Regions from separate parts of the Arthrobacter sp. NPDC058288 genome, predicted to be linked through region 2. Evidence: predicted binding sites of a transcription regulator. Region 2 holds the regulator's gene; the other holds the start of a gene.

Region 1 (18,939 bases), on a different contig from region 2:
CCGGTGCGGTTTCGCTGCCGTACGGGGTGAAGGACATGGTGCTGCGGCCGTTGACGATCCTGCCGCGGCATACGAACGGGATGACGTTCACGGTCACGGATGCCGGCGGGGGAGTCCTGCACCAGGCGACGTTCTTCTCCGTGGGGGGCGGCTTCATTGTCCGCGAGGGCGAGGAAGAGGCGGCGCTGAAGGAGCTGGACGAGTCGAAGAAGGAGCTGCCGCTGCCGTTCCGGACCGCGGCGGAGCTGCTGGGCCGGTGCCAGTCCAAGGGCCTGTCCATCGGGGAGATCATGTTTGTGAACGAACGTGCCTCCCGGTCCGAGGAGGAGATCCGGGCGGGCCTGCTGCACATTTACTCGGTGATGGAGGAGTGTGTGGCGGTGTCGCTGAAGCGGGAGGGGTTGCTGCCCGGGGGACTGAAGGTCCGCCGTCGGGCGCCGGACTGGCATGAGCGTTTGGTGAAGGAGGCCCGGGACCAGGATTCCCAGGACCCGGACTACCGGGATCCGAAGTATTGGCAGGAGTGGGTGAACCTGATCGCGCTGGCGGTGAACGAGGAGAACGCCTCGGGCGGGCGGGTGGTGACGGCTCCGACGAACGGGGCGGCCGGGATCATCCCGGCGGTGTTGTATTACGCGCTGCATTTCGCGCCGGGGATGGATGTGGCCACGCAGCAGGACCGGGATGATGTGGTGGTGAAGTTCCTGCTGACCGCCGCGGCTATCGGGGTGCTCTACAAGGAGCAGGCCTCCATTTCGGGGGCTGAGGTGGGCTGCCAGGGTGAGGTGGGGTCGGCGTCGTCGATGGCGGCCGCGGGCCTGGCCGAAGTCATGGGCGGGACGCCGCAGCAGGTGGAGAATGCCGCGGAGATCGCGATGGAGCACAACCTGGGGCTGACGTGTGATCCGATCGGCGGGCTGGTGCAGATCCCGTGCATTGAGCGGAACGCGATCGCGGCGGCGAAGGCCATCAACGCCGCGAAGATGGCGCTCTGGGGTGACGGCACGCACCGGGTGTCCCTGGACGAGGTGATCGTGACCATGCGCGAAACCGGCAGGGACATGTCCTCCAAATACAAGGAAACCGCGATGGGCGGCCTCGCCGTCAACGTCGTCGAATGCTAAGTCAGTAGTCCGGTAGTCGGGTCCCCCGGGAGCTAGTTGTGCAAGGCCGCCCACCAGTTCAGGCTGCTAGCGAAAACCAGCCAGGAAATGTAGGGCAGCAGCAGCAGGCCGGCTGCCCGGTTGATCGGGCCGAAACGCAGGACCGTGACCGTCACGGCGACGATCAGGGCGATGATGATCGAAAGCCCCAGCCAGAGCGACGCCGTGCCCATCGCCGGGTAGAGCCCGAAGAACGCCGGCGTCCACAGCAGGTTCAAGCCCAGCTGGATCCCGTACGCCCTCAGGGCGGGGCCAGTGCGCTGTCCGGGGCGACGCCAGACGAGCCACGCGGCAACGGCCATTGCTGTGTACAGCAGTGTCCAGACCGGACCGAAGACCCAATTGGGCGGGGACCACGGGGCCTTGTCCGCTGTGGCGTACCAGCCGTCCACGTTGCCCAGGGTGGCGAAAGCGCCCAGCCAGGCGACCAGTGCGGAGGCACCCAGGAAAACAGCCAGCCCGAGCAGCTGCGCGCCTGTGCTGCGGCTGACGGGACGGGCGCCATCGGCAGATCCGGCATCGGCGGATCCGGCCATGGGCTGTTCGTGAGACGCCTTCATAGTTCAACCCTTGCCAGTACGGCATGTTGAGTCAAGTCGTTCCCGCGCCAGGCCAGCCAGCGGCCGAATGCGTCATCCAGGGCTGGTCGCAATCGTTGCTCGCCTGCTCTGTTCACCCTGAGGCTGTAGTGCCACTATGTAGCTATGACTGGGGGATATGACCGGGACTTTCTGCGGGCACGCCTTGAGCTGCCCAGTCCGTCGGCAGCAACGGTTTTGCTTGACTACATTCACTTTTCGGTCCGGCTCCGCACCGCGCGGAAGCTGGCCGCCGTCGTCGGCGTCAATATTCATGGACGCGAGCTGGTCCCGCTGGGCCGCGAGGGAACCTGGCACTTCGATGCCCGGGTCCCGAAAGAGCTGCAGGCGGGTCCGGAGGTTTACAAGAACAACGCCTTTGACCGCGGGCACCTAGTGCGGCGGCTGGATCCGGTGTGGGGGGATGAGACGACGGCCAAGGCAGCCAACCAGGACACCTTCGTTTTTACGAATGCCGCGCCCCAGATTGACGACTTCAACCAAGGCAAGGAACTGTGGGTGGGGCTGGAGGATCATGTGCTCAACCACGCAGACCTCAACGACGCCAAGCTGAGCGTGTTCACGGGACCGGTGTTCGAGGAGGACGACTTGCCCTACCGGGGAGTGCAGATTCCCCGGATGTTCTGGAAGATCGCGGCCTGGACCATGGACGGAAAACTCGCTGCTGCCGGATTCCTGCTGGACCAGTCCCCGCTGCTGGGGAAAGTGGAACTCAAGAAGGAAATCCGGGAACGGCTCCTGGCCGATGAACCCCCGCCGCTGGGCCCCTTCCGCACCTTTCAGGTCCCCGTCTCCCGGATCGCCGAATTGACCGGGCTGAGCCTGTCCCGGCTCGAAAATGCGGACCGGCTCGCCAAGAGCCAACGTGCCTTGGGCAAGGAGCCCCTGGCCGTGCGGCTCAAGTCCATTGAGCAGATCCGGCTCTGAACCCGGACGACGCGAGGGAGTCCGCCGGTCAACGTCCTCCTAGGGAGGGCCGATAGACTTGTGGCTTGCATGCCCGGCATGCAGCCGAAGCACCGACCGCAAAGATTGGACACCGCGCACTTGCGAGAATTCACCGCCCGCTTTGCCTCCGCCGAGGAGGTCGCCAACTGGGACAACCACGTCATCGCGAACCCGAACGGCGGAAACCTGCTTCAGTCCGAGGCCTTCGCCGAGGTCAAACAACACTTTGGCTGGAAGCCCCTCCACCTGGTCTACGAAACCGCGGACTACACGAGCTACAACCTGGTGCTGGAGAAGTCCTTTCCTGTGCTGGGCAAGCTGTGGTACCTCATCAAGGGGCCGGACGTTGCCGCAGTGGAGGATATCCCGGGCATCGCGGCCGCGAACGCGGAATTCGTGAAGCGCGCAAAGCTGGGCGTCTTTGCCATCAAGATTGAGCCGGACATCATCGATTCCGAGGACGCACAACGGGTGATCGAGGGCGCGGGCCTGGTCAAGACGCACAACCTGCAACCCAATGACTCCACCGCTTTGCTGGACATCGCACCGGAGGAGAATCAGTTGTTGCGGAACCTGCACTCCAGGGGACGCAACGCTGTGCGCCGGGCCATCCGGGAGGGCGTGGAAGTCCACAACGTCGAGCCCTCGGAGGAGAATTTCCGGGCCATGTACGCGCTCATGACCACCACGGTGGAAGCGAAGTCACAGGTCAGGGTCCGTGAATACGAGTACTACCGGCAGTTCTGGACCAACTTCATCAACCGCGGGCAGGGTCGGCTCCTGTTCGTCTACGAGAACGGCGTTCCCTCCGTTGGCGCCTTTGTGATCAACTACGGCCGGAAGGGGACGTACAAGGATGGCGGCTCGCTCCAGAAGCGCAACCAGTACGGCGACTCCCACCTGGTGCAGTGGACGGCCATCAACCAGGTCAAGGAACTCGGTTGCACGGAATATGACTTCTGTGGCACCCCTCCGAGCGACAAACTCAAGGACACCTCCAACCCGTTCCACGGACTGGGGCTGTTCAAGACCAGCTTTAGCAAGACTGTCACCGACTTCGTAGGCTGCTACGACCAGGTGCTCAGCCCGCTGAAATACAAGGCCTGGATGGCCGCCGGCGAACGCGTGGCGCGCCAGCTGTACACCAGGCGGACAGGCCAGCAGTTCTACTAAATCCCTTTGTGAAGCCCATGAGGAGGCCGCAATGACCAAAGCACCCGACGGTCGCCGCAGGCCACCCGCGGCGGAACTGCCCCCGACCCAACCTCTCACGGCGTCGCAGGTACGGCAGAACGCCGCCGCCAAACGCATGCTTCGCAGGCTGGTCCAGGGCGAAAACCCGCCCACCGCACCCATGAGCATTGTGGACCGGCTCGCGGGCAGCCCATACGCCAACCCCATGATCCAGGTGGGGGGAGTGGATACTTCTGCGCGCAAAACCATCGATTTTGCGCTCCATCTGGCCGAGTCCATGTTCCGGTACGGCGCCGGTGCCTTGGAAGTGGAAACCAGCATCATCGCGATCACGGCGGCACTGGGCCTGAAGCACATCGAAGTGGACATCACCAACCAGTCGGTTGCCATTAACTACGCACCCAAGGACCAGACCCCCATTTCCCTGCTCAGGGTGGTGCGGTCCTGGACGAACAACTATGCGGGCCTGGCAAAGGTGCACCAGCTGGTTACGGACATCGTGGCCGGCGGCGTCGGCAGGGATGAAGCAGTCCGACGGCTGGACGAAATCATCCGCAGCTCCAAGCCGTTTCCGCGCTGGATGGTCACCGTGGCCTTCGGCGTGTTCGCTGCCGTCTTCGTGGGAGTGCTGGGCGGCGGGCCGGGTGCTTCAGCTGTGGCATTCGGTTCGAACCTCCTGGTCAGCCTGCTCGCCCGGCAACTGGGCCGCTGGCGGGTGCCCGACTTCTTCACCACGGCATCCTGTGCATTTTTGGTGACGTTCATCGCCCTGCTGCTCTGGCGGTTCGGCAGCCCCGTGGGCATACAAATTGCGCCCGCGATCGTCGTGGTGGGCGGAATCCTGCTGCTCCTGCCCACCGGCCGGCTTGTCTCGTCAGTGCAGGACGCCATCAACGGCTTCCCCGTGACCGCTGCGGGCAGATTCCTGTCCACCATGCTGACCTTCGGTGCACTCGTCGCTGGGATCTCGGTGGCTTTCGTCTTCGGCACCATGATGGGCATGGAGGAAATCGATGTCACGGAGACATTCCCGCCAGCGTATCCGTTGTGGGCGCTCATCGTCCTGGTGGCCATCGCAGTGGTAGCCATCGGCATCACGGAACAAACCGCGTGGAAGCTGCTCCTGCCCACCGCCGCCGTCGGTGTGGTGGGCTATCTTGTTCTCCTCGGTGCGGACCTGATCGGCATGGGTGCCAGGTTCTCCCCGGCAGTGGCAGCGGTGGTCATCGGCCTGCTGGCACGGGTCATCGCACTGAAGATGGGCGCCCCGCAGCTGGTGGTGGCTGTTCCTGCGGCCCTCATCCTCTTGCCGGGCCTGACTATATTCCGCTCCATGTATGTCTTGACCATTGAAGAATCGGAAATCCTGATGGGCGCCGGGGGCATGCTGAATGCCGGTGCGATTGTACTGGGGGTGGCAGCCGGAATCGTCCTCGGTGACACTCTGGCCCGTCCGCTCACCCGAAGCCTGGCCAGCAACGAACGCCGCCGCGCCCGGCGCCGCTAGCCTGCCATCCGGCACCGGATAGGCCGGATCCGGATTGGCCGGATCCGGACCTGCCGGGTGCGGGCCTCTTAGATCTGGCCGATGGGGAGCTTCTTTTCGGCCTGGAAATCGTCCTCCACCCGGCCCTTGGCCCAGTAACCGGACAGCGACACCTGCGCGCGCTCCAGGCCGCGCTCCCGGTAGAGCACCTCGCGGAGGGACTTCATATAGCCCCGCTCGCCGTGGGCGAAGACCTGCACCCGTCCGCCGGGCCACTCGGCATCCCGTACCGCGCTGACGAGAAGTTCGCTACTGCCTGCTGCGACGCCGTTCCGCGGCAGCCAGTGGATCTGGAGTCCGGCGGGGGATTTGATGGGCTGGACTTCGGCGAGACTGTCCACTTCCAGGAACGCAATTCCGCGGGCTTCCCGCGGCAGCGACTCGATTGCGGCGGCAATGGCAGGCAGGGCGGCCTCGTCACCGGCGAAGAGGTGCCAGTCGGCTGCGGGGTCCGGGTTGTAGCCGCCGCCGGGGCCAGTGAACACCAGGGGGTCGCCGGGCTTTGCTTTCGCCGCCCAGGGGCCCGCCAGGCCCTCGTCACCGTGGATCACGAAATCGATGGCCAGTTCGCGGGCGGCTTCGTCCACCCAACGAACGGTGTAGGTCCGGGTGTACGGCCATTGCTCGCGTGGCATGGTTTCCCGGATGGCCCAAAGGTCGAGCGGAATCGGGTACTCGATGCCGGGCTGCGGGAAGACAATCTTTACGTATCTGTCGATGTAATCGTTGTTCACATAGCTGGCGAAGCCTTCGCCGCCGGCCACGATCCGCACCATGTGCGGCGAAAGTTCCTCGCGCCGCAGGACCGTGAGGGTCGTTTGGGGCCGCGATTTTCGGCTGGCTGGCGTGGCAGCAGGAACGGAAGTCATGGAAGTAAGCCTAGGCTAAGGTGCGGCCCTGGACCTTTTGGCCAACCTCGCCGGGTTGGCTACATTACTGCAGTTGTTGGTCTAATTGGGTAGCCGCGCTTTGCAAACCTGGGGGATACACAGCCATGCCTTTGTCCGGAACACTATTCTCGAAGCGCGGCAAGGTTGTTCAGGCCACCGGTTTCTCCGCCATTGCCGCGTTCCTCGCTGCAGCAGCCATCCTTTACCCGGGCGTCGAGTCCGCTGATGTCGACCTCAACGACGGCGGCGTGTGGGTCACGAACAAGACCCTCTCCATGACTGCCCGGCTGAATTATCCTTCGCAAGCTCTGGACGGTGGCGTCACCCCGCCGGGCACCGGCTTCGATGTGGTCCAGCACGCCGGGGAAGTCTTCATTGACGACGGCGCCACGCTAACACCGGTAGACCCTGCAGCCATGCGGTTGGAAACCCCCCTCGAACTTCCTGCGGGCGTGCGGGCTTCCGCCGGGCAGGGGTCATACGTTCTGAGCGACACCGGCTCCGGCGAGGCATGGGTCGCTTCCGCGGGGAGCGTGGCCGGCTTCACCACGGAGTCCGAACCGGTGGTGACCGGAGCCAAAAACCTGGTTGCCATGATCGGGGCTGACGGAGCGGCCTACGTCGCTGACTCCGGGGCCCGCGAAGTCACACGGATAGTCGTCAACCCGGACGGAAATCCTGGCAAAACCGAAAAGGTCGCTTTTGCCGACTTCTCGGCCGCCAAGGACTTGCAGCTGACCACCGTTGGATCCCGGCCGGTGCTTCTGGACGGGGACACGGGTACGGTGTATCTCCCCGGCGGCAGGACGGCTGTGGTGCCCGGAGGCAAAGGGGCCCTTCTGCAGCATTCCGGCGCAGACAGTGGATTTGTGGCCGTGGCGACGCCCGGAGGCCTGTTCAAGCAGCCACTTAACGGTGACCCGGCCAGCTCCCAGCAGGTAGCGGACGGCGGCCTTCCGGCCAAGCCGGTGCAGCTCGACGGGTGTGTGCATTCCGCCTGGCACAAGGCGGCCCTGTATGTCCGTGACTGCGAGGACGACGCCTATGACAAGCGCTCCGGCATCCCCGGGGCAGATAAGAAATCGGAACTCGTCTTCCGCGTGAACCGCAGCCTTGTAGTCCTCAACGACACCAACGGCGGCAACGTCTGGCTTGTTCAGAAGGAAATGCAGCTGGTCAACAACTGGCAGGATCTTCAGACGCCGCCGAACAAGTCGGAAGAAGAGAAGGAAGACGCCGCGGACCAAAATCCGCTGACCCAGCTTCCGGACAGGACCCAGGAAAACCGTAAACCCAACGCGCAGGATGACGAATTCGGCGTACGGCCGGGTAAGACGACGCTATTGACGCCACTTGACAATGATTCCGATCCCGACGGGGACCTGCTGACCATGACCGTTCTCGGTCCCGGACCCGGCAACGGGCAGGTAACGCCTATCTATAACGGCTCGGCAATGCAGCTCGCAGTGCCGGCCGAAGCATCCGGAACGTCAACGTTTGGCTACCAGGTCGAGGACGGCCGGGGGAAGAGCGCGCAGGCTAAAGTCACTGTGCGGGTGCGTCAGGCCTCTGAAAACGGGCCGCCGACGCAGAAACGGAAAACGGTGATCCTTCTTGAGCAAGGTAAGTCGATCAGCCAGAATGTCCTGGCGGACTGGGCCGACCCGGACGGGGACGACCTCTTCCTGCGGTCCGCAACTGCCGACAACGGAAGCGATCAGGTCCAGGCCCGCGCCGACGGACTGCTGCAGTTCCAAGACATCGGCACGTCGACGGGGCAAAAGACGGTCATCCTCCGGGTCTCGGATGGCCAGGCCGAGGCTGAAGGAAAAATCACGGTGGATGTCCGCCCCCGGGGAACGCTTCCCCCGGTGGCTAACCCGGACCACATCAGCGTGGTCGCCGGCCAGGACGTGGTGGTCTCGCCCCTGGAAAACGACCTGGACCCTGCCGGGGCGTCGCTGCGCCTTGCCCGCGTGGACGGCCCGTCAACGGCAAGGGTGACGCCCCATTTTGACGCCGGAACATTTGTTTTTAATGCAGCATCGGCCGGAACCTATTACGTCACCTACCAGGTGACCAACGGGCCGGCCAGCCAACTGGGCCTGGTCCGAATCGACGCCACCAATGGAGCGTCCAGCGGCGCCCCGATCGCTGTCCGTGACGTGGCACGGCTCCCGCAGGGCGGCCAGACCCTCGTTGACGCACTCGCCAACGACATCGACCCCGCCGGCGGAGTGATGGTGATCCAGTCGGTGACGGTCCCGCCGGGTTCGCCGCTGTCGGTGGCTATCCTGGACCACAGTGTCCTGAGGGTAACCGATGCCCGTGGCGCCACGGCACCCACGACCTTTTCGTATACCGTGTCCAACGGCCGGGAGACGGCAGTGGGCGAAGTGACGGTCCAGCCTGTCCCGGCACCGGCAACGTTGCGCCCGCCGCGGGCACTGCCCGATGAGATCACCGTGCGGGCGAATGACGTCGCCGCCGTCCACGTCCTGGCGAACGACGTGCACCCGGACGGTGCGGAGCTGACGCTTAACCCCAAGCTGGCCCAAACTATTGATCCTGCGGACGGCATGCTGGGGGTCTCCGGCGACGTACTCCGTTTCAAAGCCGGCCCTGCCCCCAAAACCGTGCACGCGATCTATGTGGTGGCGGGCCCCGATGGACAGGAGTCCTCCGCACAGGTCACCATCCGGATCAAGGGCGGCGGGGAAGACCAGAATTCCCGTCCGGAGCCCCACAACTTGACGGCCCGCACCATTGCCGGGAGCACCACGCGCATCCAGGTCCCGCTGGAGGGCGTCGACCCGGATGGAGACTCTGTTGAGCTGATCGGACTGGACAAAGCCCCCGCACAGGGAACGGTGGTGGTCGGGACGACCTACCTTGAATACACGGCAGCTGCCAAGGCCTCAGGGCAGGACACCTTCAGCTACGTGGTGCAGGATACTTTCGGTGTCCGCAATACCGCCACGGTCGCGGTCGGGATCGGGCTGGCCTCCGGATCCAACCAGCAGCCCGTTGCAGGTGACGACGCCGTTACGCTCCTGCCTGGCCGAAACGTGGCAGTGAACGTTCTGATGAATGACGCGGACCCCGACGGCGATCCGGTTTCCCTGGTGCGCGACGGGATCGAGGCGGATGCTGCCCTCGGGGCGTCCACCGGGGACGGCCGGGTGAGGTTCACGACGCCGGCAGAAGCATCCGCCGTCGTCCTCCGCTACAAGATTTCAGACGGCCGCGGCGGAACGGCGACGGGAACCCTGAAAGTGAACGTCCGGACGGACGCGCCCCGAAAGGCTCCCGTCGCCCGGGACGACAGGGTGTCCTTTGCAGAGACGTTGGGCAAGACCGCTGTGGACGTACCGGTTCTCAAAAATGATGAAGATCCCGACGGCGTGAGCTCGGATCTGCGGATCACAACCGGCGCGGAAGAGACCGGTGTATCGGTGCGCCCCAACGGAAGCGTCAACGTTACGCTGTCGCCGAAGGCCAGGATCATTCCCTACACCGTCACCGACCCGGACGGGCTCGGGGCGACAGCGTTCATCCGCGTGCCCGGAACGTCGGAGCAACGGCCCGCGCTGAAGGACAGCACACCGTTGGAGGTGGTGAGCGGCAAGGTGTTGACCGTCGATCTGGACAGCCTCGTCCTGACAAGGAAGGACCGTGCACCCCGCATCACGGTTGATTCGCGTGTATCGGCGGTGGCTGGCAGCGGGAGCCCCCTGGTCCAGGACGAGGACACGCTGCTCTTCACCTCGGCCGACGACTATGCCGGCCCGGCGTCCCTGACCTTCGAGGTGGCGGACGGCCCCGTGGACGCTCCGGACACACTGACCGCAGTTCTCACGATCGGCATCAAAGTGCTTCCCGATCCTGACCGCAACCATCCTCCGGTCTTCTCCTCAAGCAAGGCCAACGTCGTCCGGGGTGAAGAATCCGTGGTTGACCTGGCCGAACTCGGCGGTGATCCGGACGAAGCAGATCAAGGCAAGCTGAAGTTCTCCCTGGTTCCTCCCCTTCCCAACGGCGTCACGGCCACCATTGATGGAAGCTCACTCAAAGTCACTGCCGGCGGTGAATCCGCGGCCGAGGGCAGCCGCGTTGCCGTCTCGGTTGCTGACCCCCGCGGGCTCTCGTCCCAAGGGACAGTGGAGCTGTTGCCTACCCCCTCGTTGCGTCCGCTGCCGGTGGCAAACGACGATGTGATTGCAGAGGCCCGGGCGGGTGAGAACCGGAACATAGATGTCCTCGCCAATGACGTGGACCCGTTCCCCGATAGCGGCCTCAAGCTTCTCCGTGCGGTCGTTGAGACGGGTGACGGCAGCGCCACAGTGGCCGGCGGAACCGTCGATGTGAGGCCGTCTGAAACCTTCGTGGGAACCATGGTGGTCAGGTATCGGATCCAAGACAAGACCGGCGACCCGCAGCGGGAGGCCGACGGCCGTATCCGCTTGACGGTTAAGGCGAAGCCGGGCAAGCCCGGCACCCCGGTAGCGACCGAGGTCCGGGACCGGACAGTGGTCCTGAACTGGACGCCGCCACCCGCCAATGGTTCCCCGATCACCGGCTACAGGGTTACGACCACTGCGGGAGTCAGCAAAATGTGCCCGACGAACACGTGCACGGTAGACGGCCTGACCAACGACGTCGAGTATGTCTTTTCCGTGGTTGCCGTGAATGGCATCGGTGACTCGCCGGCTTCGGACCCTTCAGCTCCGGCACGCCCTGACCAGCGTCCTGAGGCTCCGCAGGCTCCCACGCTGGCGTTCGGCGACAAGCAGCTCTCCATCAGCTGGCCTGCCGCCACCAGTACAGGGTCTGCAATCAGCGAATATGAACTGCAGCTGTCACCGGCTCCGCCCTCCGGCCAGACGGTCCGTTCCGCCGGCCCCGGCCTGAGCTTTACGTGGAGCGGCCTCGCCAATGGAACGTCGTACCGGGTGCAACTGCGCGCCAAAAACAAGGCGCCGGAGCCCTCGGACTGGAGCCCGTTCTCGGCTGCGGAAACACCCGCCGGCGTCCCGGCTGTTCCAGCGACGCCCACTACAACCCTTGCCACTTCCGGGGCAGCGAGCTCGGTGATCCAAGTCAATTGGTCAGCCCCGGAGGGCAACGGCGACGCAGTAACCGAGTACACGGTGGTGTCCGCCCATGCAGGCTCGGCGGCCGCTACCCAGGTGGTACCTGGAAACCGGACGAGCGCTGCTTTCAGCGTGGGGAATTCGGACACCGGCTACACGTTCACGGTGGCCGCGCGGAACAAGGCGGGATACTCGGCCGCAAGCCCGCGCTCGGACGCCCGCCGGGCGGTGGGCGCACCGGGCCCGGTGGACGGGCTCCGGGCGGATCCGTTGGACAACAGTGCCCAGTTGACTTTCAGCGGCCCGGGCACCACCGGCGGCGCCGCGGCCGGGGAAACCGTGTACGAGTATCGTGTCAACGGCGGCCAGGTTGCCGTAGTTCCGGCCAGCAAGGTCATTCCAGGCCTTGCGAACAACGGCACGTACACCATCGGTGTCCGGGCGACGAACATCGTGGACGGCCAGTCCTACCCGGGACCCTTTTCCGACGCCAACCCCGTGGCGCCCTTCGGCAAGCCGTTACAGGCGATCACCGACGGGTTCCACTACGGGACGTCCCAGGTGCGGACCGTGGTGACGCCCCCGGCAGCAAACGGCCGGCCGGTTGCGGGCTTTGAGTGGACCAGCCGGTATCCCGACGAGGGGCGTGACGGCCCATCCGGAACCCTTCCCGCCGGCGGAGGTGAGATCTTGGCCGGTGACAAGCCCGACCAGAACGTCCAAGTGTTCATCACGACCCTTGACAGCGAAGGCCACCGCAGTGATGTCCTGCAGGCAGGCGGCCGGACGTACCAAAACGTGAGTTTCGCGGTCAACGGTGAATTCGGGGGACTCTGCGCCTGGACCAGCCGCGACGGAGGACCGGCCGACAACCGGGTGGACTGCCTTGCGGCAGGCGGAGATTGGATTGTCAACGGCACGCGGGTGTCCATCAACTGTTCCATTGCCGCCGCGGGTTACACCTTCCGTGGCGCCCCGGCCAACCTCTGGGCGGTCGGGAGCACATATTCCGCGGCCAGGAACCTGAGGGTGGCGGGCCAGACGTTCAGTGCCCAGGCCCAGACGTGCCCTTCGTGATGCATAGGGATCGGGGTCGGATCAAGCTGTCCAGGTCCGGGTGAAGGTCAGATCACGGGAAGTTCCCAGTCCACGGGCTCCGACCCCTGGGCCTTGAGGAGTTCGTTTGCCTTGCTGAACGGCCTGGACCCAAAGAATCCCCGCGCGGCCGACAACGGGCTGGGATGGGCGCTGGCAAGGACCGGAGTGTCTCCAAGCAGCGGGCGGACGCCCTCGGCATCCTTGCCCCACAGTAGCGTTACGAGGGGCGCTGCCGTCCCGCCGGCGGCGCGGCGCCCGGCGACGGCGGCGATTGCCGCCGTCGTGATCGGTTCCCAGCCTTTGCCCCGGTGCGATCCCGCCGCCCCCGCGCGGACCGTAAGGACACGGTTCAGCAGGAGCACGCCCTGGTCCGCCCAGCGCGTGAGGTCCCCGTGGACGCGGGCCGGAAGGCCGAGGTCGGATTCGAGTTCCTTGTAGATGTTCGCGAGGCTGCGGGGAATGGGCCTGGTGTGCCCTTCCACCGCGAAGGACAACCCGATCGGATGGCCCGGGGTCGGGTAGGGGTCCTGGCCGACGATCAGGACCTTGACCGCGGCCAGCGGCCGTTGAAAGGCACGCAGGACGTTCGACGGCGACGGCAGCACCTGGTGCCCGGCCGCCATTTCGGCAGCAAGGTACTCCAGTACGCTCCGCAGCTCCGTCTCCACGGGAGCCAGCGCCGCGGCCCAGTCCCCAGCCATCAGGTGCTCCAGCGGCAGGTGTGCCATCTCGGCAAACCCCCCAGCCTCCACGGCAGGCTCCAGCTCGAACAAGGCTTCAGAATCAAACACGAGTCCATTGTCGCAGTGCCGGACTTGCAGGAGGCTGGCGGGTCCATTCACGTAGGCTCCGTTGTTGCGTGAGGAACGGGCGCAGGAGCCGGTGAACGCGGCCGTCAGCCTCCTTACACCGGCGTCACACTGCGTAAATGACAGGCGTGTTATTCGCCCGTACCATGGAAAGAGACTTTGACCGATCAAGTGGAGGATTTTGCCGTGGCCGAACCAGTGCGCGATGACCTGTCACTTGCGGACACCGGCAGCGAGGCGGCGTCCGAGGCGGACATCATGCAGGCTCCTCAGCCGGGCTCACGGCTGAGCGAGCGGGACCAGCAGATGCTGGCCCTGGAACGGCAGTGGTGGAAGTACGCAGGAGCCAAGGAACAAGCCATTCGTGAGCTGTTCGACCTCTCCGCCACGCACTACTACCAGATCCTCAACACGCTCATTGACACCGAGGACGCCCTGGCACATGACCCCATGTTGGTAAAGAGATTGCGTAGACTACGTACGTCACGCCAACGGGCACGCACGGCGCGCCGATTGGGCTCTGACGCTTAGGCGTCCGGGGCCGGGCAATCAGCAAGAACCAACAAGGACATCGTTTTACCATGACCAAATATGCTCGGGACGAATTCGACAGGGTCCCTGAGGCCTCCTCACGACAGGGCGTCCACAGGGTCGCCTCCGAGGCTTCCCGGCACCGTCTGGGACCGATCCTGGCGGTCGGTGTGGCGGCGCTGGCCATCGGACTGGTTGCTTTCCTGTTCCTGCCCAAGCTCGGATTTGCGCCTGCCGGCAGCCCGCTGATGGCTGCCGGGTCCGCGTTGGTCAGCCCCTCGGCTTCCCCTACCACCGAGGCTCCGCAGGGCACAGCATCTCCTGTCGCTGGGGCCACGTCTCAGCCGACCTCGGCTCCTTCCGCCAGTGAGACGCCTGCTGCCAACAGCTCTCCCTTCGCCGATGCGCCGGCTGTTGACAAGACCCAGGCCGTGGCCGTCTACAACGGGACCGCTACTTCGGGGCTCGCCGCCCGAGTGAGCAGCACCGTCGCCGGTGACGGCTGGACGCTGGGACCTGTGGGCAACTGGGGCGGAATGCCGCAGCAGTCCTCCGTGATCTACTACAGCGGGCCCGGGCAGAAAGCGAACGCGGAGGCCCTGGGGGAGCTCCTGAACATCCCGTCGCTGGTGGACTCCGCCGAGTTCCAGTTGCCTGTGGTTGTGGTTCTCGGGCCGGGGTTCCAGTAAGAATTTCGGTTACGCCTGAATAACTATTAGGGGCTCACAGGGGCGGGGCCTGCACCCGGCAAACGGCAATGGCTAGAGTGATTCCGGATGCCGCGCCTCAACGCGGACCGTCCCGACGGCGCACAGTGACGTGGGCCGGACACAGAGCAACCGGAAAGTGTGGGCAACATGGCATTGGGAACCGTCAAATGGTTCAACGCCGAAAAAGGCTATGGCTTCATCACCGTTGACAGCTCCGGAGACGACGTCTTCGTCCATTGGTCGGCCATCGAGGGGGAAGGCTACCGTGCCCTGGACGAAGGGCAGCGAGTGCAATTCGAGGTAGGCGAAGGCGAGAAGGGTCCCCAGGCCGAGAACGTCCGGACGGCCTGATGCCACCCGCCGCGGCAATGCATGGCACCAGCGCCCCTGCCCGGCCCGGACCCGCCCGGCCGCGGTTCGCCGCAACAGCGGCTCTTGCGGCGGCAACGGCGCTCGTGCTGGCCGGCTGCTCGGGCCAGACCGGCAACGCGCGTGTTGATGCAGTCGACGCCGGCGGCGATGGCACCCTGCGGATAGGCCTGCTGCTGGACAACACCGGAAAGCAGTCCTTCCTCAACTCCGCACAGCTCGCCGCAGCCAAGCTGGCGGTCCAGGAGATCAATGCAGCAGGGGGCCACAAGGGTCGGCCGGTGGAACTGCTTCCCGAAAAGATCGGCGAGGACACCACCTCCCGGGCCAAGGAACTGGTGGCGGCCAAGGCGGATGTAGTCATCGGTCCCACTGACTCGAGCCGCGCCCCGGAGGCAATCGACGTCCTGTCTCGGGCCAAAGTGGCCATCATCTCGCCGGCGAATGCAGCGCACGGCCTCACCCGGTACCGGAGCGGCGGATACTACTTCCGTACGTCGGCGGCAGACACGGCCCAGGCGTCAGTGCTGGTGAAACTGGCCAAGGACAGCGGTGCCCGGACAATAGCGATCATCCACGAGGACGGGATGTACGGCAAGGATGTCTCTGTGGCCGTTGCGGCGGCAGCGAAAGCTGCCGGTCTTGGAACGGTGGCGGAGGCTGCGTTCACCGCCGGCCAGGCACAACAGGCGGCAGCTGCCACCAAGGCCGCAGGGCCGGATTCGGTCATTCTGGTGGCCCGGGCCGGAGCCCAGGGCGCAATCGCGGAACTCAACAACGCGGGGCTGGCTGGCAGCAAGCTGGTTCTCAGTGACGGAGCGATTAGACAGTACGGCTCGGCGCTCGGATCCAAAGCGCTTGAGGGCGCCCGCGGGATCCTGCCGGGTGTCTTCCCTTCGGCGCACTTCCAAGGCGAACTGGTTGCGGTTGATCCAGGGCTCAAAGACATGACCTTCGCAGCGGAAACTTACGACGCCGTGAACCTGGCCGCCATCGCCGCGGCAGCAGCCCAGGACGACGCCGGATCATCCGTCGCCGCGAAGCTGATCGCGGTTTCCGGGCAGCAGGGCTCGGAAACGGGTGAACCCTGCAGGAGCTACAAAGAATGCGGGGATGCCATGAGGGCCGGTAAGCGCGCGGATTACGACGGCGAATCCGGGCCGATCGGCTTCGATTTCAACGGCGACGTCACCACCGCCAACTACATGGTGTTCACGTATTCCGCGGATAACAGAGCCCGGATGAGTGGAACCGAAACTGCAGCCCGCGCCGGCGGCTGATCGCTCCTAGCGTAGTACGGGCCGCAGGAGGGCCTTTCAGCGCAATCTCTGCTTGCACTCTCCCCGGGGGAGTGCTAATTATTGACTTAGCACTCCCACGGACTGACTGCTAAATCAACGCCCGGTTCCGGCCGGCTGCGGAGAGAGCGGGAAGGACAAGGAGCGAAAGAAATACCTTGCTGGGGTGAGATCCCATCCGCGCGGCATACAGAGGCCGTCGGTGAAGGATCGTCCGTCGCGGGCACCGCAGTGAAGGTTCATTCTTAACGACTGTCCCGAAAGGACTACTGCCGTTATGGCCAAGATCATTGCATTTGATGAAGAGGCACGCCGCGGTCTTGAGCGGGGCCTGAACATCCTCGCCGACGCCGTCAAGGTCACCCTCGGCCCGCGTGGACGCAACGTCGTCCTCGAAAAGAAGTGGGGCGCCCCCACGATCACCAACGATGGTGTTTCCATCGCCAAGGAGATCGAGCTGGACGATCCCTACGAGAAGATCGGCGCCGAGCTGGTCAAGGAAGTTGCCAAGAAGACGGATGACGTCGCTGGCGACGGCACCACCACGGCGACCGTGCTCGCACAGGCCCTGGTCAAGGAAGGCCTGCGCAACGTCGCGGCCGGCGCTGATCCGTTGTCCCTGAAACGCGGTATCGAGAAGGCTGTTGAAGCCGTCACCGCCGAACTGCTGGCGTCTGCCAAGGAAATCGAAACCAAGGAAGAGATCGCCGCTACGGCATCCATCTCCGCCGGTGACGACGAAATCGGCGCGCTCATCGCTGAGGCGCTGGACAAGGTCGGCAAGGAAGGTGTCATCACCGTCGAGGAGTCCAACACCTTCGGACTCGAGCTTGAGCTCACCGAAGGCATGCGCTTCGACAAGGGCTACATCTCCGCTTACTTCGTCACCGACGCTGAGCGCCAGGAAACGGTCCTCGAAGACCCGTACATCCTGATCGTCAACTCCAAGATCTCCAACGTCAAGGAACTGGTTGCTGTCCTCGAAAAGGTCATGCAGTCCAACAAGCCGCTGCTGATCATCGCCGAAGACATCGAGGGCGAAGCCCTGGCCACCCTGATCGTTAACAAGATCCGTGGCACTTTCAAGTCTGTCGCCGTCAAGGCTCCGGGCTTCGGCGACCGCCGCAAGGCGCAGCTTGCTGACATCGCCATCCTCACGGGTGGCCAGGTCATCTCCGAGGAAGTCGGCCTCAAGCTTGAGACCGCCGGCCTCGAACTCCTGGGCAAGGCACGCAAGGTCGTTGTCACCAAGGACGAGACCACTATCGTCGAGGGTGCAGGCGACGCCGACCAGATCGCCGGTCGCGTCTCCCAGATCCGTTCCGAGATCGAGAACTCCGATTCCGACTACGACCGCGAGAAGCTGCAGGAGCGCCTGGCCAAGCTGGCTGGCGGCGTTGCAGTCATCAAGGCCGGTGCCGCTACCGAAGTTGAGCTCAAGGAGCGCAAGCACCGCATTGAGGACGCTGTCCGCAACGCGAAGGCTGCTGTTGAAGAAGGCATCGTTGCCGGTGGTGGCGTGGCCTTGATCCAGGCCGGCGCCAAGGCGTTCGCCAACCTGCAGCTCGAAGGCGACGAAGCAACGGGCGCCAACATCGTCCGCGTTGCCATTGACGCGCCGCTGAAGCAGATTGCATTCAACGCCGGCCTCGAGCCGGGCGTTGTTGTGGACAAGGTCCGCGGCCTGCCCGCAGGTCACGGCCTGAACGCCGCAACCGGACAGTACGTCGACCTGCTGGCTGCCGGCATCAACGACCCCGTCAAGGTAACGCGCTCTGCCCTGCAGAACGCTGCTTCCATCGCGGGCCTCTTCCTCACCACCGAAGCCGTAGTGGCCGACAAGCCGGAGAAGAACGCTCCGGCCATGGGTGGCGGCGACGACATGGGCGGCATGGGCGGCATGGGCGGTTTCTAACCTGCCCGACGTCCCTGACGCAGCAACTAAGTGCGGCCCCCTCGCTTCGAGGGGGCCGCACTTTGCTTTTCACGGGGACTGAAGTGGTGGTGGACTATTTGCGGGCCGTCGCCAGCATCCCTTCGGCTTCCTTCGTGAACTCCTCCGCGGCGGCCGAAGGTGACGTGCGATCATAGGGGGCTTCATTGGTCCGCCACGGGGAAGCGCAGGAACCACATTGTCGGGCCGGTCTGGCAGGATAGTGCGGTGACGATTACTGCAGCAGCCGACGGTTCGGCTTTAGGAAATCCCGGTCCCGCTGGTTGGGCCTGGTACGTGAATGACGACTGCTGGCGGGCTGGCGGCTGGCCGCACGGCACAAACAACCAGGGCGAGCTGATGGCCGTGCTGGACCTCTTCCGGTGCACTGCGCACCTTCCCGAGGAGGAGCTGCATATTCTGTGTGACAGTCAATATGTCATCAACTCGGTTACCAAGTGGATGCCCGGCTGGAAACGCAAGGGCTGGCGGAAGGCCGATGGCAAGCCGGTCTTGAACGTGGAGATCCTGCGGGAAATCGACCAGGCGCTGAGCGGGCGCAAATACCGCTTCGAGTGGGTCCGTGGCCACGCCGGACACGATCTGAATGAGGCAGCGGACGATCGTGCGCGGGCTGCTGCGACTGCCTATCAGCAGGGCATCGCCGTGAGGTCCGGGCCGGGGTTCGTCCGCGGCGACGACGCCTCTGCGGCCCCCGCAGCCAAAACACCGGCGGTGCAGGAGTCCTTGACGCCTGG
Region 2 (9,610 bases):
CATGAAGGCCCAGTATCTGGACCGCATGGATATCGAACGTGAGCGCGGCATCACCATCAAGTCCCAGGCAGTACGCATGCCCTGGGAAGTTGACGGGACCAGCTATGCGTTGAACATGATCGACACCCCCGGGCACGTCGACTTCACCTACGAGGTCTCCCGTTCGCTGGCCGCCTGCGAAGGTGCAGTGCTCCTCGTGGACGCGGCCCAGGGCATCGAGGCGCAGACCCTCGCGAACCTGTACCTGGCGATGGAGAACAACCTCACCATCATCCCGGTCCTGAACAAGATCGACCTCCCCGCGGCCCAGCCCGAAAAGTATGCCGAGGAACTCGCCAACCTGATCGGCGGGGACCCCGACGAGGTCCTGCGCGTCTCCGGAAAAACGGGCATGGGCGTCGAAGTCCTGCTGGACAAGATCGTGCGCGATCTGCCGGCACCCGTGGGCGACCCGGACGCTCCTGCACGCGCCATGATCTTCGACTCGGTCTACGACACATACCGCGGCGTGGTCACGTACGTGCGTGTGGTGGACGGCATGCTGCACCCCCGCGAACGCATCCAGATGATGTCCACCCGCGCCACGCACGAACTCCTCGAGATCGGGGTCAGCTCGCCGGAGCCCACCCCCTCCAAGGGCCTGGGCGTCGGCGAAGTAGGCTATCTCATCACGGGTGTGAAGGACGTGCGCCTGTCCAAGGTGGGCGACACCGTCACCAACCTTGCCAAGCCTGCCTCCGAATCACTCCCGGGCTACGCGGACGCCAAGCCCATGGTGTTCTCCGGTCTCTACCCTCTGGACGGCACGGACTACCCGGTGCTCCGCGATGCGCTGGAGAAGCTGATGCTCAATGACGCCGCGCTCGTCTACCAGCCGGAAACCTCTGCCGCACTGGGCTTCGGCTTCCGTGTCGGCTTCCTCGGGCTGCTTCACTTGGAAATCACCCGTGAACGGCTCGAACGCGAATACAAGCTGGACCTGATTTCCACCGCCCCCAACGTGGAATACGAAGTGACCCTGGAAGACAAGCGGGTTGTCCATGTGACGAACCCCAGCGAATACCCCACCGGAAAAATCGCGGAAGTCCGGGAGCCGATGGTGTCCGCCACCATCCTGGCGCCGAACGAGTTTGTCGGCGCCATCATGGAGCTGTGCCAGAGCCGCCGCGGCGTGATGGGTGGCATGGACTACCTCTCCGAGGACCGCGTGGAAATCCGGTACCGCCTGCCACTGGCCGAAATCGTCTTCGATTTCTTCGACATCCTCAAGTCCAAGACCCGCGGCTACGGCTCGCTGGACTGGAAGGCCGACGGAGACCAGGTTGCCGACCTTGTCAAGGTGGACATCATGCTCCAGGGCGAACAAGTGGACGCCTTCAGCGCCATCACCCACCGGGACAAGGCCTATGCCTACGGCGTGATGATGACGGGCAAGCTGCGTGAACTCATTCCCCGCCAGCAGTTCGAGGTGCCGATCCAGGCCGCGATCGGCTCCCGGATCATCGCCCGCGAAAGCATCCGCGCCATCCGCAAGGACGTCCTGGCCAAGTGCTACGGCGGTGACATCACCCGAAAGCGCAAACTGCTGGAAAAGCAGAAGGAAGGCAAGAAGCGCATGAAGATGGTGGGCCGCGTCGAGGTCCCGCAGGAAGCCTTCATCGCAGCGCTCACCACGGACGAATCCAAGGACAAGGCCAAGAAGTAGTGATGATGGTGGCCCTAACCTCCGGAGGCCGCACCCGTGCCTAGCGTCCTGCCCCTGGGCGACCCCGCGCCGTCGGACGGCCTGCTGCCCGCGCAGGCCGCTGACGGCGCCGGGCAGCGCCGATTCGGCCTCTACGTCCACATTCCCTTTTGTGCCGTCCGTTGCGGTTACTGCGACTTCAACACCTACACCGCGACAGAGCTCGGCGGCGGCGCGTCCCAGGACGCGTACGCCTCCACGGCCATCGCTGAGGTGGAGTTTGCCGCCAAGGCGCTGCAAGGCAGCGGCCTGCCGGAACGCCGGCTGGGCACGGTCTTTTTTGGCGGCGGCACACCAACGCTGCTGCCCGCCGAGGACCTGGCCCGCATCCTGACCGCGGCGGTAGCGCAGTGGGGCCTGGAGCCTGGCGCCGAGGTCACCACCGAAGCCAACCCGGACTCCGTCACACCGGAGTCGCTGCAGCTCCTGGCGGATGCCGGCTTCACCCGGGTTTCCTTCGGGATGCAGTCGGCTGTTCCGCACGTCCTGAAAGTCCTCGACCGCACCCACACGCCCAGCCGTGTGCCGCAGGTGGTGCAGTGGGCCAGGGACGCCGGCCTCGCCGTGAGCCTTGACCTGATCTACGGAACGCCGGGGGAGTCGCTGGCAGACTGGCGGTACTCCCTTGAGACAGCCCTCTCCTACGGCCCGGACCACATCAGTGCGTACGCCCTGATCGTGGAGGACGGCACCAAACTGGCCGCCCAGATCCGCCGCGGTGAAGTGCCCGGAATCGATGACGACGACCACGCGGCCAAGTACGAACTGGCCGACGAGCTCATCACCGCCGCCGGCCTCGCCTGGTATGAGGTCAGCAACTGGTCACGCACGCCGGAACAGGCCTGCCGGCACAACCTGGCCTACTGGCGCGGGGATGACTGGTGGGGGATCGGGCCGGGGGCCCATTCCCACGTCGGCGGAGTCCGCTGGTGGAACGTGAAGCACCCGACAGCCTACGCCGGGCGGCTGGCCGGCGGTGTGTCGCCGGCGGCGGGCCGCGAAACGCTCGATGCGGAAACCCGGAACATAGAGCGGGTCATGCTTGAGGCCAGGCTGGGCACGGGCCTCGAGTTGTCCGGGCTGGGGGAGTCCGGGCGGCACGCCGTTGCCGGACTGATTGCCGATGGCCTGGTGGATCCCGCGCTGGCATTCAAGGGCAGGCTCGTCCTCACCCTGAAGGGCAGGCTCCTTGCCGACGCCGTGGTCAGAAGAATCCTGCCCGACTAGGCGGCGGAGCCGGCGATTACCTGGACCCGCCCGTCAACTGGCGCAGCGGGTTGAGCGACCCTGCCGCCTACTTGATCCAGCGCAGGTTGAAGTCGTAGCGGTGCGGCTGACCGCGGTTCACGTGGATACCGGCCGCCACCGAGAAGCACGTCACGGCGATCCAAATCAGCGTGGCCAGCACTGCGAAGATGTTACCCACCACCGGCAGCATCACCAGGATGTTACAGATGACGGCGGCGATCGTGGGAGGCAGCGTGAAGTTCAAGGCTTCCTTTGATTCCTGTGCGGTGAACGGTCCGCGGTCCTTGAAAATCAGGTAGATCAAAAGCGACGGAACGCACCCGAGAATGCCGCCGAAGTGCGCGAGGGTTGCCCACTGCCGGTCTTCGTTGGCCGTCAGCGGCAGGGCGTTGGCGGGAACGCCATGATACTGGGGCTGGCCATGGCCGGCCTGTGTGTCCCGTTGTTCACGTGCGTCTTCTGCCACGGTGTCGTCCTTCGGATTGCAGTGGTGCGGTGGTTCCCGGAAAAGCGGTACTGCCTCAACAGCAACAACCGCCGTATCAAGAATACTGGGTCGGGAGTGCATTCGGAGAGTTCAACAGGCGCCTACGGCACGGTGAGGAAGTCGATGACCTCTTCCACCCGGCCCAGCAGGGACGGCTCCAGGTCCGCATAGCTGCGGACTGCCCCGAGGAGCTTTTGCCAGCCCAGGCCGATATCTTCCTTGGTCTCATGCGGCCAGCCGAAGGCGGTCAGGATGCCGGTTTTCCAATCCACGCCCCGGGGGATGACCGGCCACGCGTCGATTCCGAGGACAGCGGGCCGGATGGCCTGCCACACGTCCACGTAGGGGTGGCCCACAATCAGCACGTTGCCGGCCGCGCCGGGGGACGCCATCACAGCATCGGCAATCCGTGATTCCTTCGAGTCGGCAACCAGGTGGTCCACCAGCACCCCCAGCCGTCGGCCGGGGCCGGGCCGGAACGCGGCAACCGCCGCAGTGAGGTCGTCAATGCCGTGCAAGGGTTCGACGACGATGCCCTCCACCCGGAGGTCGTCACCCCAGACTTTTTCCACGAGTTCGGCGTCGTGCTTGCCTTCCACCCAGATGCGGCTGGCCTTGGCCACCTGTGCACGTTGCCCTGCAACACGCACGGAACCGGAGGCCGTCCGGCCGGATCCGGCGGAGGCCGCCTGCGGCCGGGGCGCCGGGGGCATGAGCCGGATCGGCACGCCCTCCAGGAGGAACCCGTAGCCGAGCCGGAACGTGCGTGATTTGCCCCGCCGGTCCTCCAGGGCAACAACATGCATGCCCCCGGATTTTTCCACCCTCGTAACAGCGCCTACCCAGCCTGACTGCACATCTTCCAGCACCATGCCGCGTTCAACCGGCACTTCGGGAAGCTCGGATTTCCGGGGCGCGGTGATGTCCTGCGGGCCCCAGTTCTGGTACGACATCGGATAGACACAGCCTTGCGCTAGAAAAATCAGACAGGAGAAGTGAAACAGGGCGTCCGTGGCTTCACGGATGTACACGTGCTGTTCCGCGCCGGAGTTTCGCCCGGAGCGGTACCAATGCTAACAACGCGGCGACTCATATTAGACTGGTTAGCACTTAGACATGACGAGTGCTAACGGACGACGGGACCCGTGCCCCGGCGCAACGCCGGAACGCGGCCCGGGAAAGCCGATCGGAGGTGGAGAATGAGCGAGCCACGCAAGCTTGAAGTATTGCGGGCCATCGTGGAGGACTACGTCCATTCCCGCGAACCCGTGGGCTCCAAGGCACTGGTGGAGAGGCACCACCTCGGAGTCTCCAGTGCCACCATCCGCAATGACATGGCGGCGTTGGAAGACGAGGGCCTGATCACGGCGCCGCACACCAGCGCCGGCCGGATCCCCACGGACAAGGGCTACCGGCTGTTCGTCGACCAGATATCCGCCGTCAAGCCGCTGTCGCAGGCCGAGCGCCGCGCCATCCAGACGCTTCTGGAAGGGTCAGAGGACCTTGACGATGTCCTGGAGCGGACCGTGCGGCTGCTGTCGCAGCTGACCAACCAGGTGGCCGTGGTGCAGTATCCGCACCTCAGCCGGGCCATGGTGCGGCACATCGAGTTTGTGCTGCTGGCGCCGCGTCAGGTGCTGATCGTACTGATCGCCGACACCGGAAAGGTCGAGCAGCGGGTTATCGACGTCGGCCAGGAACTCGGCGACGACGCCCTCGCCGGCCTCCGGGCCAGGTTCCTGAAGAGCCTGGCGGGGACACCCTTGAGCCTGCTCCCGCAGGCGCTGCCCGCCGTCGTCGCCGGTTGTGAACCGTCACGCAGGCATGCCGCCCAGGCGCTGGCCCGTGGCCTGGACGCCCTTGCCAGCAGCACCCGCGAGGAGCGGATGGTCATGGCCGGCACGGCGAATCTCGCGCGGTCAAACGTAGACTTTCCGCTGAGCATCGGTCCGGTCCTTGAGGCGCTCGAGGAACAGGTGGTCATGCTCCGGCTGCTCAGCGAAATGGCCCAGGACCCCCGCGGGGTCACGGTCAGCATCGGCCGGGAGAACCCCTACGACGGACTTGCGGAAGCCTCGGTGGTGGCCACAGGCTACGGCCCCGGTTCCAGCGCCAAGGTGGGCGTGCTTGGCCCGACCCGGATGGACTATCCCACCACCATGGCCGCGGTCCGTGCCGTGGCCCGCTACCTTTCCAGGATCCTTGGACCGTGACCGGTTCAACATCAGCCAACCAGGCCTCCGCGTCCCGGCTTCCGGGGCGCAGCAGCACCACAGGCAGTACAACCAGGAAGAGATACGAACTTTGAGCAGCCACTACGACGTTCTTGGAGTCTCACCCGAAGCGACGGGCGAAGAGATCAAGAAGGCCTACCGAAAGCTTGCGCGCACCCTGCACCCGGATGTGAACCCCGGTGAGGATGCCTCGGACCGCTTCAAGGCTGTCACCCACGCCTACGAAGTCCTTTCCGACCCGCAGAAGCGCCGGGTCTACGACACCACGGGCAACGAGAACGGCACCGATAACGGCTTTGGCGGCGCGGGCTACTCGGGGCAGGGCTTTGCGTTCCAGGACATCTTCGACACCTTCTTCGGCGCCGGCGGTTCGTCCGGCCCGGCCTCGCGGGTCCGCCGCGGGCAGGACGCCCTCATTAGCGTACGCATAGACCTTCGCGACGCCGTGTTCGGCGTCAACAAGAAGCTTGAGGTGGACACGGCTGTCACGTGCCCCACCTGCGAGGGATCCTGCTGCCAGCCCGGGGCCCACCCTGAACGCTGCGACATCTGCGGCGGCAGTGGCCAGGTCCAGCGGGCCGTTCGGTCCATCCTGGGCCAGGTCATGACGGCCGCTCCGTGCGGCTCCTGCGAAGGCTTCGGAACCGTCATCAAGGATCCCTGCAACGAGTGCAACGGCCAGGGCCGCATCCGCAGCCGGCGTTCGCTGACGGTCAAGGTTCCCGCCGGCGTGGCCACCGGAACCCGCATCCAGCTGGGCGGCCAGGGCGAGGCCGGTCCCGCTGGCGGCCCCTCGGGCGACCTGTATGTCGAGATCCGGGTCAATAACGATGCCACGTACGTGCGTGACGGTGACGACCTGCACGCCACTCTGAACATCCCGATGACCGCCGCTGCCCTTGGCACAGAGCTCAGCCTGGACACGTTCGACGGCCAGCAGGAAATCGATGTCAAGGCCGGCACCCAGTCCGGTGAGGTCATCACCCTGCGCGGACTCGGCGTCACCCATCTCCGGGGCTACGGCCGCGGCGACCTGAAGGTCCACCTCCAGGTCGAAACCCCGGCGAAACTTGACGCCGCCCAGGAAGACCTGCTGCGGCAGCTGGCCAAACTGCGCGGTGAGCAGTACACCGAGGGGAAGCTTGCCGCCAGCGGCGGAGTCTTCGCAAAGCTGCGGGACCGGTTCGGTAACCTGTAGCAGTGAGCAACCCGGTCTTTTTTGCGTCCCCGGGAACCCTGGACCAGCAGGGTCCCGGTTCGCGTTTCGTCCTGCAGGGTGCGGAGGCCCGGCACGCGGTCACGGTCAAGCGGATCGCCGTGGGCGAGTCCGTTGACATAGCCGACGGCGCGGGCAAGAGGCTCACCGGAACTGTCGCGGCCGTCGGCCAGGGCGAATTGACGGTGGAGTGTTCGGTTCTCGAAACGGAGGAGCGTCCGGACCTTCGCCTGATCCTGGTGCAGGCGCTTGCCAAAGGCGACCGCGACGAACTGGCAGCTGAAACCGCCACCGAACTGGGCATCGATGCCGTCATCCCGTGGCAGTCGGAACGGTCCATTGTCCGCTGGAAGGGCGAGCGTGCCGCCAAGGCGCACGCCAAGTGGCAGTCGGTGGTGACCGCGGCGGCCAAACAGGCGCGGCGGGCCTGGATTCCCGAGGTCCGCGCCGCCGTCGACGGTGCCGGGCTGCAGGCCGCGGTTGCGGCAGCGGACCTGGCCATCATTCTCCATGAGGATGCCGTCCGGCCGCTTCGAACAGTGCTGGAGACGTGGCGCGATGGCGACGGCGGGACGCCCGGTCGGGGGCCGCGCGAAATTCTCCTCATCGTGGGCCCGGAGGGCGGAATCAGCCCGCGGGAGGTTACCAAACTTTGCAGCGCAGGTGCCGTCACGGCCCTGCTGGGGCACCACGTGCTCAGGTCCTCCACGGCAGGTCCGGCCGCCACGGTCCTCGCCAGCGACATCCTCGGACGCTGGTAGCGGCGGAGCTATTCGACCTTGAAACCGCGGGTATCCACATTCATTTCCCGGTCCGGCTTGCCCGGATCGATCTGTGACACCCGGACTTCATAGTTTCCCGGCGCCAGGTTGACGTTCAGCGAGAAAAGCCCTGACTGTGCCTGATCGGCCGACGCCGTGACCTCGCCGCCCAGGTACGCCGTCTTGTCGCTGCTGCCTTCAACCTTCAGGATCTTCCACCGGAGTTTTCCGCCGGGGACCGTGCTTCGTCCGCTGATCTTGACGCTGCCGTCAGCGACACCCGCGCCTTCCTGCGGATCGATGATCCAGACGGGGGCCACCATGCCTGCACTGCGGGGGGTGGGCGTGCCCAGCCGCACGTGGTTGAACGCCAGGTAATCCGTATGCCCGTCAACGAGGATGACAACCTGGATCTGCTGGCCCGAATCCACCAGCCCCGAGCTGGCGCCGGCGGCCGTTGCCGTGTACACCAGCTGCTGGATGGCACGGTTGGCCATATCCTCGTCGAGGTTGCTGTTGAAGGCATCCGGCGAGACGTCCACCGTGATCACATTTTTGCCGGAGATCGAGGTGGCCAGCTTCTTCGGGTCCTGCCACGGAGTGAAGAAGTCGGGATCGAGGGGCTTGTCCGACATCATGGCGCGAAGTGCCCTGGTGACGGGATTTTCCTGTTCGGGGACATCCCGGAACTCACGGTAAAGGAAGACGTTCTCGTTGCTGCGACCGATCCAATACACCGGTGCCTTGTTGGACGCCTGCGTGGTTTCCAGCGGTGCGCTTGTGCTGGGGACACCGGCGGTGGCGGACCCGGTCACTGACCGTGGCGTGCTGTCCGCGCTCGACGCGGAAGGCTGGGGAGTGGCGACGCAGCCGGAGAGAACCATGGCGGCGGGCAGCACAAACAGCAGCGCAGCGGACCGTGTCCGCCCGCTTCCTGCTGCCTTCCGGCGTCGTGGATTCAAAATCTCCATAGTGCTCCGGGTACCCCGCCCTGTCCCTGCAACCGTTGTCGGTGACGTCGTTTACCGGCCGGCGCAAGCCGGCGGATTCCAGCATTACATAGAGAGAGCGGCCGCCAACGGCGTTTGCGGACGGTCAGCCGAACTGCAACGGGAACGATATGAGGCCGATACGAAGTTGATACCTAATGACGTCAACCCGCAACGAAACGGTTTCATCCGGCCGGAGTACGTCCACCGTCCGCGGCTCCCGGGCGGCGCACTGGCGTAAGATAAAAGGACTCGGCCGGCCACAGCGCCCGCTGCTGAAGCAGCGGCGGCGAAGTGACTGGTCGGGGAGACAATATTCCTAACTGGAGGGGACCAGAGGCCCGCAGGCCGGCACCATGACTGAAGCAACAAACGGAAGGCCCCGGTTCAGCGCCGGAGAGCGCACCACAGGTGAATTTCCCCATAGTCTTCCAGGTGTCCGGACGGAGGTGGTCATCTTTGACAACTCCGAACAGATGGTTCAGTCCCTCGGCAGCCACGATGAGGCGCTTCGTTTCATCGAAGAACAGTTTCCGGCCGTGGACTTCCACGTCCGCGGCAACGAGTTGGCCATCAGCGGGCCCGCCGCCGACGTTCCCAGGATCATGCGGTTGCTCCACGAAGTGCGCGGGCTTGTTGACCGGGGAACCGTCATCACACCCGCGGTACTCCAACAGCTCGCAGCCCTGCTCCGGAGCCAGTCACTCCAAAACCCGGTCGAGGTACTCACGTACAACATCCTCTCGAGCCGCGGCAAGACGATCCGGCCCAAGACGCTGAACCAGAAGAACTACGTGGATGCCATTGACGCCAACACAGTGATCTTCGGAATAGGACCGGCCGGCACCGGCAAGACCTTCCTCGCCATGGCGAAGGCCGTCCAGGCACTGCAGCAGAAGGAAGTCAGCCGCATCATTCTCACCCGGCCCGC

What was found. Region 2 encodes HrcA, which represses chaperone genes, less so after heat shock. Its sites were predicted from a motif close to TTNGCACTCGNNNNNNNCGAGTGCNAA; they were not measured.
Region 1: the regulator HrcA is predicted to act here: its motif matches at 16,317-16,343, upstream of groL (chaperonin GroEL).

What each region holds. Positions count from the first base shown of each region.
Region 1 covers NZ_JBHVYH010000004.1:36,191-55,129, forward strand. The annotation lists gene ACFVWT_RS12825 (L-serine ammonia-lyase) at 1-1,124, shown strand, start outside; gene ACFVWT_RS12830 (TspO/MBR family protein) at 1,157-1,723, opposite strand; gene ACFVWT_RS12835 (DNA/RNA non-specific endonuclease) at 1,868-2,689, shown strand; gene ACFVWT_RS12840 (lipid II:glycine glycyltransferase FemX) at 2,810-3,883, shown strand; gene ACFVWT_RS12845 (threonine/serine exporter ThrE family protein) at 3,915-5,411, shown strand; gene ACFVWT_RS12850 (siderophore-interacting protein) at 5,480-6,319, opposite strand; gene ACFVWT_RS12855 (Ig-like domain-containing protein) at 6,445-12,510, shown strand; gene ACFVWT_RS12860 (uracil-DNA glycosylase) at 12,558-13,322, opposite strand; gene ACFVWT_RS12865 (DUF3263 domain-containing protein) at 13,599-13,871, shown strand; gene ACFVWT_RS12870 (LytR C-terminal domain-containing protein) at 13,922-14,560, shown strand; gene ACFVWT_RS12875 (cold-shock protein) at 14,729-14,932, shown strand; gene ACFVWT_RS12880 (ABC transporter substrate-binding protein) at 14,932-16,230, shown strand; gene groL (chaperonin GroEL) at 16,526-18,163, shown strand; gene ACFVWT_RS12890 (RNase H family protein) at 18,410-18,939, shown strand, end outside.
Region 2 covers NZ_JBHVYH010000001.1:1,419,816-1,429,425, forward strand. The annotation lists gene lepA (translation elongation factor 4) at 1-1,705, shown strand, start outside; gene hemW (radical SAM family heme chaperone HemW) at 1,742-2,971, shown strand; gene ACFVWT_RS06800 (DUF4870 domain-containing protein) at 3,039-3,458, opposite strand; gene ACFVWT_RS06805 (DUF3097 domain-containing protein) at 3,581-4,432, opposite strand; gene hrcA (heat-inducible transcriptional repressor HrcA) at 4,679-5,692, shown strand; gene dnaJ (molecular chaperone DnaJ) at 5,784-6,911, shown strand; gene ACFVWT_RS06820 (16S rRNA (uracil(1498)-N(3))-methyltransferase) at 6,914-7,690, shown strand; gene ACFVWT_RS06825 (GerMN domain-containing protein) at 7,699-8,661, opposite strand; gene ACFVWT_RS06830 (PhoH family protein) at 9,036-9,610, shown strand, end outside.